Regions from separate parts of the Xanthomonas sp. F1 genome, predicted to be linked through region 3. Evidence: predicted binding sites of a transcription regulator. Region 3 holds the regulator's gene; each other region holds the start of a gene.

Region 1 (5,009 bases), on a different contig from region 3:
CAAGGAGCAACGTCTCTGGTGGACGCGCTGTGGGCGACGACGCGCTGCATCCGTATCGCGATCGCGTGCCCCTCTCCCGTTGGGAGAGGGGTTGGGGTGAGGGTCCGGCGCGCAGCGTCTCGCGCTCTGTGGTGCATGGCGCGACGCCCGCATCCTCATCCCTCCCATCGGGCACTGTCGCCTGACATGCCTGTGCCGCGCCTCCGTCCGTGGGGATCGCACGAGCGCGGCTGTAGGCAGCCTCCAGTAACGCGCTTTGCTACTCGCTGCGGTTCGGCGAGACACGCCGTTGTCCTCGTGCGACGGGCCTTATCGGTAACGCCTCGTCGCGGCTGAAGCCGCTCCTACAACACTGCTCCCCGCCTTTGCCAAGGTGCTCTACAGACGCTCGCCAGGCAGGTTCTGCGCGGCACGGCCAGCGGATGCACCGGGTCGTTGACCAGGGCGCACGAACGCGCGGACGCGCGCAGCGGCATGCCGCCATGCCGAGGACGCAAAAAAAGAGCCCCACATCGCTGCGGGGCTCCTTTCGACTGCGTGGAACAGGTCGGCCGAGGCCGGCTGGATCAGAAATCCATGCCGCCCATGCCGCCCATGCCGCCACCCATGCCGCCCGGCGCGGCCGGCTCTTCCTTCTTCGGGGCCTCGGCCACCATCGCTTCGGTGGTGATCATCAGGCCGGCGATCGAGGCGGCGTTCTGCAGCGCCGAACGGGTCACCTTGGTCGGATCCAGGATGCCGAACTCGACCATGTCGCCGAACTCGCCGTTGGCGGCGTTGTAGCCGAAGTTGCCGCTGCCTTCCTTGACCTTGTTGAGGATCACGGACGGCTCTTCGCCGGCGTTGGTGACGATCTCGCGCAGCGGCGCTTCCATCGCGCGCAGCGCGATCTGGATGCCGTGGGTCTGATCTTCATTGGCGCCCTTCAGCTCGCCGATCGCGCTCAGCGCGCGCACCAGCGCCACGCCGCCGCCCGGGACCACGCCTTCTTCCACCGCCGCACGGGTCGCGTGCAGGGCGTCTTCGACGCGCGCCTTCTTTTCCTTCATCTCGATCTCGGTCGAGGCACCGACCTTGATCACCGCCACGCCGCCGGCCAGCTTGGCCACGCGCTCCTGCAGCTTCTCGCGGTCGTAGTCCGACGAGGTCTCTTCGATCTGCGCCTTGATCTGCTTGATGCGCGACTCGATCGCCGAGGTGTCGCCGGCGCCGTCGATGATGGTGGTGTTCTCCTTGGAGACCTGCACCTTCTTGGCGCGGCCCAGGTCCTTGATGGTCGCCTTTTCCAGCGCCAGGCCCACTTCCTCGGAGATCACGGTGCCGCCGGTCAGCACGGCCATGTCTTCCAGCATCGCCTTGCGACGGTCGCCGAAGCCCGGGGCCTTGACCGCCACGACCTTGACGATGCCGCGGATGGTGTTGACCACCAGGGTCGCCAGCGCCTCGCCTTCCACTTCCTCGGCGACGATCAGCAGCGGCTTGCCGGCCTTGGCCACGCCTTCCAGCACCGGCAGCAGGTCACGCACGTTGGAGATCTTCTTGTCGTGCAGCAGCACGAACGGGTCGTCCAGGTCGGCCTGCTGGCTCTGCTGGTTGTTGATGAAGTACGGCGACAGGTAGCCGCGGTCGAACTGCATGCCCTCGACCACGTCCAGCTCGTTCTCCAGGCCCGAGCCTTCCTCGACCGTGATCACGCCTTCCTTGCCGACCTTCTTCATCGCGTCGGCGATGATGTTGCCGATCGACTCGTCGGAGTTGGCGGAGATGGTGCCGACCTGGGCGATGGCCTTGTCGTCGGCGGTGGGCTTGCTGATCTTCTTCAGCTCGGCCACGGCGGCCACGACGGCCTTGTCGATGCCGCGCTTGAGGTCCATCGGGTTCATGCCGGCGGCGACCGCCTTGGAACCTTCGCGGATCAGCGCCTGCGCCAGCACGGTGGCGGTGGTGGTGCCGTCGCCGGCGTTGTCGGAGGTCTTGGACGCGACTTCCTTCACCATCTGCGCGCCCATGTTCTCGAACTTGTCGGCCAGTTCGATTTCCTTGGCGACGGAGACGCCGTCCTTGGTGATGGTCGGGGCGCCGAAGCTCTTCTCGAGCACGACGTTGCGGCCCTTCGGGCCCAGGGTGGCCTTGACGGCATTGGCGAGGATGTTGACGCCGCGCACCATGCGCGAACGGGCGTCTTCACCGAAACGGATATCTTTGGCAGCCATGTGTGTTGCTCCGGGATTCGTGATTGGGGATTAGGGATTCGCTGGAGCGGAATTCGGGCGGAGATATCGGGTCGCGCGGCGCCTGGCGCCTTTGCCAATCCCGAATCCCGATTCCCGAATCCCGCGATCGGGGCTTTAGCCGACGATCGCCAGGACGTCGTCTTCGCGCAGCACCTTGTACTCGACGCCTTCGGCCTTGTAGCTGGAACCGGCGTACTGGCCGTAGATGACCTTGTCGCCGACCTTCAGCGCCGGGGCGCGCACGCTGCCGTTGTCCAGCGGCTTGCCGGCGCCGACGGCCACGACTTCACCCTTGGTGGACTTTTCCTTGGCCGAATCCGGGATCACGATGCCGCCGGCGGAGATTTCGTCGGCTTCGATCGGCTTGACTACGACGCGGTCGTGAAGCGGCTTGATGCTCATTGAGTGAGACCTCTTAAGTGATTGATTGGTCTAGGAAAGGCCGGCGATGTTAGCACTCGCACATGACGACTGCCAGCAACGCTCGCGAAAAAACCCGGTGAGGCCGGGATGCGCCTGATGTAGTGCCGCGGCCGGGGCTTTCAAGGGCGGGAGGCAAAAAATTTTTGCCTGGAACGTGCATCCGGTGCCAAGCAGTGACCGAATCCCGTCACAGTGTCACAGAGGCGCGCTAGGCTGACCGCGGACCCAGGGGGGGATCCGTCACCAAAAGGAGTTGTCGATGAAGCCATCCGCCGTTGCGCTGCCGCTGGCCTGTTTGCTCGCCCTTGCCGGGCCGGCCCAGGCCGCCGTATTCATCAATGAATTGCATTACGACGATGCCACCGCCGCCGGCGACACCGGCGAAGGCGTGGAGATCGTCGCCACCGCCGGGGAGAACCTGAGCGGCTACCGCGTTTACCTGTACAACGGCAGCAACCCGGGTTCGGCCACCGTCTACGCCAACAGCGCGGTGCCGGCCGGCAACCTGGTCAGCTGCGGCGGCCAGGTGCGCATCGCCACCGTCAGCTATGCCAGCAACGGCATCCAGAACGGGCCCAACGACGGCCTGGCGCTGGTCGACGGCAACGGCAAGGTGGTGCAGTTCCTCAGCTACGAAGGCAGCATCACCGGCGGCGGCGGCCCCGCCGCGGGCATGACCAGCCAGAACCTGCCGGTCAGCGAGAGCAACAGCACCCCGGCCGGCACCTCGCTGCAGCTGCGCGGCAACGGCAGCGCCGCGGCCGACTTCAGCTGGAGCGACAGCGCCGCCAGCACCTTCGGCGCCTGCAACAACGGCCAGACCTTCGCCGGCGGCGGCGGCAGCAACGCCGCGCCGACGGTGACCGCCACCACCCCGACCCAGGGCGCCACCGACTTCCCCGCCGCCGGCGACCTGGCGGTGACCTTCAGCGAAGCGGTGAGCGTGGCCAGCGGCGCGTTCGGCCTGAGCTGCCAGCAGTCCGGCAGCGTGGCGCTGACCTACCCCAGCAGCGGCACCCAGTTCGCGCTGTCCACCAACAGCGCGCTGAAGGCCGGCGAGAGCTGCACCCTGAACATCGTCGCCGCACGCGTGAGCGATGCCGATGGCGCGCATCCGGCGCAGGACCGCAGCGTCGCGTTCAACGTGGCCAGCGGCTCGGGCGGCGGCGGCAGCGGCGCCGGCACGTACTACTCGCGGGTCAACACCTCCAGCCCCAGCCAGCTGCGCTGCTCGCTGCACGAGACGATCAAGGGCCACACCGTCTATCCGTACAGCAGCAGCTCCGGCACCGATACCTGGGCCATCCTGGAGATCGCCGACGAGGATCCGAACAACAGCCAGCGCGTCCTCGACGCCTACCGCAACCGCAGCTACGCCAAGGGCACCGACCGCGCCGGCAGCGGCAGCGGCCTGAAGTACAACCGCGAGCACAGCTGGCCGAACTCACTGGGCTTCGGCACCTCCACCGGCAACAAGGGCCTGCCCTACGCACCGTACACCGACACCCACATGCTGTACCTGACCGACGCCACCTGGAACGCCGACCGCGGCAACAAGCCCTACGCCAAGTGCGACAGCAACTGCGGCGAGCGCGCCACCGAGGCCAACGCCGGCTTCGGCGGCGGCAGCGGCCGCTACCCGGGCAATTCCAACTGGGTGCGCACCCCCGACGGCAACAGCGGCACCTTCGAGGTGTGGGACCACCGCAAGGGCGACATGGCGCGTGCGGTGATGTACATGGCGATCCGTTATGAAGGCGGCGTGGATGCCAAGACCGGGCAGTCCGAGCCGGACCTGGAGCTGACCGACGACCGCAGCAAGATCGTCAAGACCTCGTCCTCGCCGGCCTACATGGGCCTGCTGTCGACCCTGATCGCGTGGAGCCAGCAGGATCCGCCGGACGACGCCGAGCGCGCCCGCAACGAGGTGATCTACAGCTTCCAGGGCAACCGCAACCCGTTCGTCGACCACCCCGAGTGGGCGACCTCTTCGCTGTTCACCTCGGCCAAGCCGGCCAGCTGCCAGTTGCTCAACTGAGCCGTGTTGCCTCGCCCGCTGCAGTTGCAGCGGGCGAGGAATCGGGATTTGGGATTGGGGATTCGCGGCGGCCGGCCACGGACGGGTGCCGCCAAAGCGGGGCCGGCATCCCTATACTGTCGGCCGCATGTCCGCGTCCGCCCTCCGCTTGCTGCTCAGCACCTGCCCCGACCCGGCCAGCGCCGCGCGGATCGCCCAGGCGCTGGTCGACGAACGCCTGGCCGCCTGCGTCAGCCGCCTGCCCGGCGTGCAGTCCACCTACCGCTGGCAAGGCGAGGTGGAACACGGCGAGGAAGTGCTGCTGCTGATCAAGA
Region 2 (5,009 bases), on a different contig from region 3:
CCTGGCCAAGACGCCGCTGCGCATCACCCTGATCGACCGCCGCAACCATCACCTGTTCCAGCCGTTGCTGTACCAGGTCGCCACCGCCGGCCTGTCGGCACCGGACATCGCCGCACCGCTGCGGCAGATCCTGCGCCACCAGGACAATGTCGAAGTCCGGCTGGGCGAAGTCGTCTACATCGACAAGCAGGCGCGGCAGGTGCGCCTGGCCGATGGGCAGACGCTGGACTACGACTACCTGCTGGTCGCCACCGGTGCCACCCACGCCTATTTCGGCCACGACGACTGGGCGGCGCACGCGCCGGGCCTGAAGACCCTGGACGACGCATTGCAACTGCGCCGGCACCTGCTGCTGGCGTTCGAGCGTGCCGAGGCGGAGACCGACCCCGCGGCGCGCGCGGCCTGGCTCAGCTTCGCCATCGTCGGCGGCGGCCCGACCGGCGTCGAGCTGGCCGGCACCCTGGCCGAGATCGCCCGGCACACGCTCAAGCACGAGTTCCGCCGCATCGACCCGGCCGAGGCACGGGTGCGGCTGATCGAAGCCGGACCGCGGGTGCTGTCCTCGTTCCCAGAACACCTCTCGGCCAAGGCGCAGAAGCAGTTGGAAAAGCTCGGCGTGGAAGTGCTGACCGGGGTGCCGGTCGCCGAGATCGACGCCCATGGCTACCGCCTCGGCAGCACCTTCGTGCCGGCGCGTACCGTGGTCTGGGCCGCCGGCGTGGCCGCCTCGCCGTTGGCCAAGACACTGCAGACGCCGCTGGACCGCAGCGGCCGCGTGCAGGTGCAGCCGGACCTGAGCGTGCCCGACCATCCGGAGCTGTTCGTGGCCGGCGACCTGGCCGCGGTGCAGCAGGCCGACGGCCGTCCGGTTCCCGGCGTGGCACCGGCGGCCAAGCAGATGGGCCGGCACGTCGCCGATACCCTGCGCCGACGGCTGCGCGGCGACACCGCCAGCGTGCCGTTCCGCTATGCCGACTACGGCAACCTGGCCACCATCGGGCGCATGGCGGCCATCGTGCACCTGGGCCGGCTGCAGCTCTCCGGCGTGCTGGCCTGGTGGTTCTGGCTGGCCGCGCACGTGTTCTTCCTGATCGGCTTCCGCAACCGCGTGGTGGTGCTGCTCAACTGGGCCTGGGCGTACTGGAGCTACCAGCGCGCCGCGCGGATCATCCTCGGCGATCCGCCCGCAGCGGAGGAAACGCAGGCGCAGGCCGCGCCGCCCGCGGACAGGTGACACTACACGGTCGGACTGCGATCCTAGCCGGCCTTTTGCTGCAGCGCAGTGCCCGTCTTGGCGACCTTCCTGTTCCTGCTCGACCTGCTGGGCACCTTCGTGTTCGCGATCAGCGGCGCCACCGTCGGCGTGCGCCATCGCCTGGACCTGTTCGGCGTGCTGGTGCTGTCGTGCGCGGCCGCGGTCTCCGGCGGCATCGCCCGCGACGTGCTGATCGGCGCCACCCCGCCGGCAGCACTGGCCGACGTGCGCTACCTCGGCGTCGCCTGCCTGGCCGGGCTGCTGGCCTTCTACCGTCACCACACGGTCGAGCGCCTGCGCAATCCGGTGCAGATCTTCGACGCGATGGGCCTGGCGCTGTTCGCGGTGTACGGCACCAGCAAGGCACTGGCGTTCGGCCTGGGCCCGCTCAGCGCGCCGCTGCTGGGCATGCTCAGCGGCATCGGCGGCGGCATCGTCCGCGACCTGCTGGTGGCGCGCACGCCGGTAGTGCTGCAGGCCGAGCTGTACGCGGTGGCGGCCCTGCTCGGCGGCGGCGTGGTCGCCGCGGCGCAGGTGCTGCACCTGCCGCAGCCCTGGGGCCTGGCGGTGGGCGCGGTGCTGTGCTTCGGTCTGCGCTTCATGGCGATCCGCTACGGCTGGCACCTGCCGGTGGCGCGTCCGCCGGAATCGTAGCGCACCGTCACTCACGCGGGCGCGCTTCCGCATTCGGCAGTCGTCGTTCCGCGATGTCGCCAAGAGGACAAAAGAAAGGCCCGGCAGTGCCGGGCCTTCGTGCGTTGCAAGCGATCGCCGCAGGCGACTCAGGCGACGAACAGCGCCTTCATCTTCTTCAGCGCGTTCGCCTCGATCTGGCGGATGCGCTCGGCCGACACGCCATACTCGTCGGCCAGCTCCTGCAGGGTGATCTTGCTGTCGGCATCCAGCCAGCGGCGCTTGATGATGTCGCGCGAACGCGCATCCAGTTCCGCCAGGCCTTCGCGCAGCAGCTGCAGCTGGTTGTCCTCGCTGTCGGCGCGCTCGTAGGCCTGCGAGGGATCTTCCTCGTTGGCCATCAGATACGCGGCCGGCGACGGCGGCGCGTGGTCGTCGTCCTCGTCGGACGGCGCATCGAAGCCGATATCGCGACCGGACAGGCGCGACTCCATCTCCATCACCTCGCGCTCGGACACGTTGAGGTCCTTGGCCACGGCGGTGACCTCGGCCGCGTTCATCCAGCCCAGACGGGTCTTGGACTTGCGCAGGTTGAAGAACAGCTTGCGCTGCGCCTTGGTCGTGGCGACCTTGACGATGCGCCAGTTCTTCAGGATGTACTCGTGCATCTCGGCACGGATCCAGTGCACCGCGAAGCTGACCAGGCGCACGCCCATGTCCGGGTCGAAGCGCTTGACCGCCTTCATCAGGCCGATGTTGCCTTCCTGGACCAGATCGCCCAGCGGCAGACCATAGCCGTTATAGCCACGCGCCACGTGCACCACGAAGCGCAGGTGGGAATGGACCAGTTCGCGGGCCGCGTCCAGGTCTTCCTGGTCGCGATAGCGAACCGCCAGTGCGCGTTCCTCGTCGGACGTCAGCACCGGGATCTGGTGCACGGCGCCGATATAGGCATCCAGCGAACCGAGCGGACTGGGGATCGGGAGGTTGTTGGGAACCAATGCGTTGGAAGTAAGAGTCTGGCTCATAGGGCTCATCTTAGCAGTCTACTAATTGGACTGCTGGGTACAGTAAAAAGTTCCTGTGTTCTGTTTATGCAACATATGAATCAGGAATGACACTGCATCACAAGCCGTTGCAACAATCGCGGGACGCATCGCCATCCCGTTCTCTGACCCCCAAAGTAGCAGCGGGTTCGCGAAAATGGCGTCCACGCCAGGCGACAGCGGCACCCCATCCAACCGCGGTTCAGGCGCCGCGCACCGCTTCCAGTTCCGCGCGCGGCGGCAGACTCCAGTCGATGGGGGCGGCGCCCCGGCGCTTCAAGTACTCATTGGCCGCGGAGAAATGCTTGCAGCCGAGGAAGCCGCGGTGCGCCGACAGCGGCGAGGGGTGCGGCGCCTTGAGCACGCGGTGACGGCGGGTGTCGATGACCTTGCCCTTGGCCTGGGCGTAGCTGCCCCAGAGCAGGAACACCAGCCCTTCGCGCTCGCGATTGAGGGTTTCCACGACATGGTCGGTGAAGCCCTCCCAGCCCTTGCCCTGGTGCGCACCGGCGCGGCCTTCCTCCACCGTCAGCACCGCATTGAGCAGCAGCACGCCGCGCTGCGCCCACGGCAGCAGGCAGCCGTGGTCGGGACGGCGGATGCCCAGGTCGTCCTCGATCTCCTTGTAGATGTTCAGCAGCGACGGCGGCACCGGCACCCCGGGCAGCACCGAGAAGCACAGCCCGTGCGCCTGGCCGTAGCCGTGGTAGGGGTCCTGGCCGAGGATCACCACCTCCACCCGCTCGAACGGGGTGGCATCGAAGGCGGCGAAGATCTGCCGCCCCGGCGGGAACACCCGCGCGCCGGCGGCCTTGCGCTGGCGCAGGAACGTGGCCAGTTCGCGCATCTCCGGGCGCAGCAGCCAGTCGCCGACCTGCGCCTTCCACGACGGCTCCAACTGGATCCGGCTTTCGTCTTCGTTGTTGCTCATTGCTTCCTGGCTCGGGACATCACATCGGTCAGAAGGTCACGGCGATCTCGTCGAGCCGGGCCAGGCGCAACTGGAACAGCACCTTGGTGACCAGCAGCCGCTCTTCGATCGGTTTCTGCACCAGGTCGTTGGCACCGGCGCGCAGCAGCTCGGACTGGGTGTGCGGGTTGCTGTCGCCGGTCATCACCAGCACCGGCATGCGCCGCTTACCGTAGGCGAAATCGACGCGGATGCGCTGGACCACGTCGCGGCCGTTGAGCTCGCCCTTCAGGGTGACGTCGGTCAGCACCAGGTCGATGCGGCGGGTGGTGCGGCCCAGCGACTCGGCGGTGAGCAGCGCGAACGCGTCCTCGGCACTGAGCACGTGCACCACGTGCAGCTGCTGGCGTTCGAGCATGCGCTTGGTGGCCTCGGCCACCACCCGGCTGTCCTCGACGTAGAGGACGGTGGCGCCGGCCACCGGCTGCGGCTGCACATAGCCACGGATGAAGGTGGCCAGCGCCTCATGGCCGAGCGCCTTGTCGAAATAGTCGGTGACGTACTCGGTGAAGCGGCGCTCGACCAGGTGCTGCTGGGCGTCGCCGGAGACCACGATCACCGGCACGTAGGCCTGGCCGGCGGCCTCGCGCACGCTGCGCGCCAGGGTCAGGCCGTCGCCGTCGGGCAGCCCCAGCGAGGTGGTGACCAGATCGACCGGACCGGCCTCCAGCGCGGCGCGCGCCTCGGCGATGCTGGCGCAGCCGACCACGGTCACGTCGGGCAGTTCGCGGTGCAGCACGTCGGCGATCAGCTTGCGCACCAGCTTGGAGCCATCGACCACCATCACCCGGGGGGCGGCGCTGATCAGATGCTTGAGCTCGTGCCCGGCCATGTGCGCCTCAGGTGTCGGTGGGCCGCGTCTGGCGCAGGAAGTGGCCTGTCACCAGCCAGGCGCCGAGCCAGCCCAGCAGCAGGGTGCCGAGCAGGACGAAGCCGGCATGCAGCGCGTCCAGCCCATGCAGCACGAAATGGCTGCCGTAGCTGTCGGCCAGCGCCGCCAGCGGCTGGCCCAGGGCCATCCCCGAGGCGGCGAGCAGGCCCAGCGCCAGCACCCCGGCGCCGAAACCGTACCAGGCGCCCAGGTACAGGAACGGGCGGCGGATGA
Region 3 (5,009 bases):
CGTCGGGGTTGACGTCCTTGCGCGGCTCCTTGCCGAAGAACTCGGCCACCGCCTGCTGCACCTTCGGCATGCGGGTCTGGCCACCGACCAGGATCACCTCGGTGATGTCGCTGGCGCGCAAGCCGGCGTCGTTCAGCGCGGTGCGGCACGGATCGATGGTGCGCTTGACCAGGTCCTCCACCAGCGCCTCGAGCTTGGCCCGGGTCAGCTTGATGTTGAGGTGCTTCGGGCCCGACGCGTCGGCGGTGACGTACGGCAGGTTGACTTCGGTCTGCTGCGAGGACGACAGCTCGATCTTGGCGCGCTCGGCGGCGTCCTTCAGGCGCTGCAGCGCCAGCGGATCCTTGCGCAGGTCGATACCCTGGTCCTTGTTGAACTCTTCCACCAGGTAGTCGATGACGCGCTTGTCGAAGTCTTCGCCGCCCAGGAAGGTGTCGCCGTTGGTGGCCAGCACTTCGAACTGCTTCTCGCCGTCGACGTTGGCGATCTCGATGATCGACACGTCGAAGGTGCCGCCGCCCAGGTCGTACACCGCGATCTTGCGGTCGCCGCCCTGGCCCTTGTCCAGGCCGTAGGCCAGCGCCGCGGCGGTCGGCTCGTTGATGATGCGCTTGACGTCCAGGCCGGCGATGCGGCCGGCGTCCTTGGTCGCCTGGCGCTGGCTGTCGTTGAAGTACGCCGGCACGGTGATGACCGCCTCGGTGACGGTCTCGCCCAGGAACGCCTCGGCGGTCTTCTTCATCTTCTCCAGCACCTGCGCGGAGATTTCCTGCGAGGCCAGCTTGCGCCCGTCGGCGGTGGCCACCCAGGCGTCGCCGTTGTCGTGCTGGACGATGCCGTACGGCACCAGGCCGATGTCCTTCTGCACTTCGGCGTCGGTGAACTTGCGGCCGATCAGGCGCTTGACCGCGTAGAAGGTGTTCTTGGGGTTGGTGACGGCCTGGCGCTTAGCCGAGGCGCCCACCAGCACTTCGCCGTCCTTGGTGTAGGCGACGATCGAAGGCGTGGTGCGGTCACCCTCGGAATTCTCGATGACGCGGGCCTTGCCGCCGTCCATGATCGCCACGCACGAATTGGTCGTGCCCAGGTCGATGCCGATGATCTTGCCCATTGCAATGACTCCTGAAAGGTCGTGTAGCCGGCCAGTGCCGGGATCTGGTTCGGATATAGGGATGGCTGCGGGTCATTCAAGCCATCGCCGCAAATTAGCGTTCCACTGCCGCCGCGCCGGGTTCAGGCGCGGGCGGCCGGTCCGGCTCAGTCGTGCTTGGCCACCACCACCAGGGCGGGCCGCAGCAAGCGGTCGTTGAGCAGGTAGCCCTTCTGGAACACCTGGATCACATGGCCCGGGGGGACGCCCTCGGCTTCGGCCTGGCTGATCGCCTGGTGGTGCTCCGGGTTGAACGGCTCGCCGGTCGGGTCGAGCAGGGTCAGGCCGTTGTCGGCGGCGACCTTGAGCAGCTGCTTGTAGGTCAGTTCCAGGCCATCGCGCAGCGGGCTGGGCTCGCTGCCGGCGGCGGTCAGCCCCGCGTCCAGACTGTCGAACACCGGCAACAGGTCGCCGAGCAGGCGCTCGTTGGCGAACTTGCGCGCCTGCTCCACGTCGCGCGCGATGCGCTTGCGCTGGTTCTCCAGGTCGGCCCGCTCGCGCAGGGCATCGGCCTTGACCAGAGCCAGCTCACTGCGCAGCGTCTCCACCTCCGCCTGCAACGGATCGGTCGAGGGCTGCTGCGCCTCGGTCAGGTGTTCGGAATCGAATTCGGGGTGTTCTTGCGTCATGTCCGGGTCCCTGGCGGGGTGCGTCCCGCCTTACCGGACCACCTATGTGGGCGGCGCGGGCGGATTCAAGTGAGGCCGGGATTGGGGATTGGGGATTGGGGATTCGCCCGGACGCGGCTCGATGGCCTGCTGACGGATGAGGCGGCGGCGCTTTCGCCAGCGCTGGCTCAGCGGTCGCCGGGCGGGGACGGGTCCAGGCGGGCGCCGAGGACGTCGGCGGCGGTCTGCACCAAGGGGATGACCCGGTCGTAGTCCATGCGCTTGGGGCCGATCACCCCGAGCACGCCCAGTACCTGGCCGCCGGCCATGTACGGGGCGGTCACCAGCGACACGCTCTCCAGCGGCACCATGCCAGTCTCTTCGCCGATGAAGATGCGCACGCCCGGCGCGCGGATCGTGCGCTCGAGCAACTGCAGGATCTCGCGCTTGCTGGCGAAGGCCTCGAACAGTTCGCGCAGCCGCTCCAGGTCCGACAGGTCCTGCACGCCCATCAGCTTGGTCTGCCCGGCCAGCACCATGTCGTCGCCGGCCGGGGCCAGCGCCTGCTCGGCCAGCTCGACGCTGTGCGCCAGCAACTGCTCCATCTCGTCGCGCGCGTGGCGCAGGTCGCGCAGCAGGCTGGCGCGGATGTCGGCCAGCGCGCGCCCGGCGAAATGCCGGTTCAGATAGTTGGCCACCCGCTCCAGTTCGGCCGGCTCGTAGGCCTTGCGCGGCTCGATCACCCGGTTCTGCACCTCGTTGTCGGCGAACACCAGGATCGCCAGCACCCGCCGCGCGTCCAGCGGCACGAAGTCGATGTGCCGGAACGCGAACTGCTCGCGCTTGGGCGCGCTGACCACGCCGACGAAGTGGGTCATGGCCGACAGCAGTTCCGAGGCACTGCCCAGCAGCGCCTGGGTGCCGGCGGCGTTGGCCATCTCCGCGCGCAGCCGCGCCACCTCGCCCTCGGCCGGCGGGCGCATCTGCACCAGGCTGTCGACGAACACCCGGTAGCCGGTGGCGGTGGGCACGCGCCCGGCCGAGGTGTGCGGCGAGCTGAGCAGCCCGGCGTCCTCCAGGTCGGCGAGGATGTTGCGGATCGTCGCCGGGCTCACGTCCAGCCCGGCGTGCCTGGCCAGGGTCTGCGAGCCGACCGGCTCGCCGTCGCGGATGTAGCGCGAGATCAGCGTGCGCAGCAGTTGCCGGGCACGCGGATCGAGGCTGGAATGGACCGGGGAAGCGCGCATTGAATCAACCCGTGAGACTGACCATTAGATAATCGCTACCTGTCGGCTTGGCAAGTCCGCGCCGGCTGGCACGTCATTGGCCCACCTGCCTGCGCATGCTAGCGTTGCGCGGCTCCGGATGCAGACCCCATGCTCAGACATCTCTCGATCAAGGATTTCGCCGTCGTACGCGGCACCGAACTGGAATTCGGCCCAGGCATGACCGTGGTGTCCGGCGAAACCGGCGCCGGCAAGTCGCTGATGGTGGACGCGCTCGGCTTCCTGTCCGGGCTGCGTGCCGACAGCGGCGTGGTCCGCCACGGCGCCGACCGCGCCGAACTGTCGGCCGAGTTCGTCGCCCCCGCCCAGGCCCGCGCCTGGCTGCGCGAGAACGAACTCGACGACGAGGAACATTGCCAGCTGCGCCGGGTGATCCGCGCCGACGGCGGCTCGCGCGCCTGGATCAACGGGCGCCCGGTGACCCTGTCGCAACTGGCGGAGCTGGCCGGCCATCTGGTCGAGATCCACGGCCAGCACGAACACCAGGCCCTGCTCTCGCGCGGCAGCCAGCTCGGCCTGCTCGACGCCTACGCGCGCAACGACGCCGAGCGCGCCGCGGTGCGCGCCGCCGCCGCCCGCTGGCAGGGTTTGCTCAGCGAACGCGAGACACTGCTGGCGCAGGGCGACGTCAGCGACCGCATCGGCTTCCTGCAGCACCAGTTGGCCGAACTGCAGCGCGAAGACCTGGATCCGGCGGCGATCGCCGCCCTGGACGCCAACCACCGCCGCCAGGCCCATGCCGCCGCGCTGATCGGCGCCTGCGAGGGTGCGGCGCAGCGGCTCAACGGCGACGAGGCGCCGGCGGTGCTGGACCTGTTGCAGCAGACCCGCCACGAGCTCGGCAAGGTCGGCGAGTACGATCCGCGCCTGGCCGAGGTGCAGGCACTGATCGACAGCGCCGGCATCCAGCTGGAGGAAGCGCTGGCGCTGATCGACCGGGTCCGCGACGACCTGGACGCCGACCCGGCACAGTTCGACGAGATGGAACGCAAGCTCGGCCGCCTGCACGACCTGGCGCGCAAGCACCGCATCGGCGTGGACGCGCTGGCCGACCACCGCGGCGCCCTGCTGGCGGAAGTGGAGAGCCTGCGCGGCGCTGGCGAGCGGCTGGACGTGCTCGACGCCGAAATCGCCCAGGCCACCCAGGCCTGGCGCGACGCCGCGGCCGCACTGACCGCCACCCGCGATCGCGGTTCGCAGGCGCTGTCGCACGACACTACCGCCCTGATCGGCGAACTGGGCATGGGCGGCGGCCGCTTCCTCATTCAACTGGAACCGCACGAGAGCGAGCGGCCGGACCCGGCCGGCGCCGAGCGGGTCGAGTTCCTGGTCGCCGCCAACGCCGGGCAGCCGCCGCGCGCCTTGCGCAAGGTCGCCTCCGGTGGCGAGCTGTCGCGCATCTCGCTGGCGATCGAGGTCGCCGCGCTGGGCCTGGACGCGGTCCCGACGATGGTCTTCGACGAAGTGGACTCGGGCATCGGCGGCGCCGTCGCCGACATCGTTGGCAAGAAGCTGCGCGCGCTCGGCGAGCAACGCCAGGTGCTGTGCGTGACCCACCTGCCCCAGGTCGCCGCCCAGGGTCACGCCCACTACCGGGTCAGCAAGGCCCCGGTCGAAGGCATGACCCAGAGCTCGGTGGAACTGCTGGCGCCGCGCCAGCGCGAGGAAGAACTGGCGCGGATGCTGGGCGGGGTCGAGGTCAGCAAGGAAGCCCGCGCCGCGGCCAAGCGGCTGCTGCTCAGCGCGGGCTGAGCGGCTGGCGGCGGTGTCCAGGGCGCCCTGGCCCCGCGCATGCCGCCCTGCTCATCAGGCAGTCGACGCCCGATCGCGGGTTGGCTGCGCTCCCGCGTTAGGCGCTTGTGCGAACGCACGAGGCGGAATCCGGCACGCGCCAGCCGAAGTCAGCCGCGGGAAATGAAGCCCTTTTCCCGTTGGAAGAAGGGAACAGCCGCTAGCCCCTCTCCC

The links. Region 3 encodes HrcA, which represses chaperone genes, less so after heat shock. Its sites were predicted from a motif close to TTNGCACTCNNNNNNNNNGAGTGCNAA; they were not measured.
Region 1: the regulator HrcA is predicted to act here: its motif matches at 2,686-2,712, upstream of GGR71_RS16995 (co-chaperone GroES).
Region 2: the regulator HrcA is predicted to act here: its motif matches at 2,927-2,953, upstream of rpoH (RNA polymerase sigma factor RpoH).

Annotation. Positions count from the first base shown of each region.
Region 1 covers NZ_JACHOK010000009.1:3,199-8,207, reverse strand. The annotation lists gene groL (chaperonin GroEL) at 567-2,213, opposite strand; gene GGR71_RS16995 (co-chaperone GroES) at 2,349-2,636, opposite strand; gene GGR71_RS16990 (endonuclease) at 2,917-4,695, shown strand; gene cutA (divalent-cation tolerance protein CutA) at 4,823-5,009, shown strand, end outside.
Region 2 covers NZ_JACHOK010000006.1:216,182-221,190, reverse strand. The annotation lists gene GGR71_RS14730 (NAD(P)/FAD-dependent oxidoreductase) at 1-1,234, shown strand, start outside; gene GGR71_RS14725 (trimeric intracellular cation channel family protein) at 1,292-1,909, shown strand; gene rpoH (RNA polymerase sigma factor RpoH) at 2,038-2,916, opposite strand; gene ung (uracil-DNA glycosylase) at 3,137-3,865, opposite strand; gene GGR71_RS14710 (response regulator) at 3,894-4,736, opposite strand; gene ftsX (permease-like cell division protein FtsX) at 4,744-5,009, opposite strand, start outside.
Region 3 covers NZ_JACHOK010000001.1:12,732-17,740, forward strand. The annotation lists gene dnaK (molecular chaperone DnaK) at 1-1,111, opposite strand, end outside; gene grpE (nucleotide exchange factor GrpE) at 1,258-1,779, opposite strand; gene hrcA (heat-inducible transcriptional repressor HrcA) at 1,947-3,005, opposite strand; gene recN (DNA repair protein RecN) at 3,135-4,796, shown strand.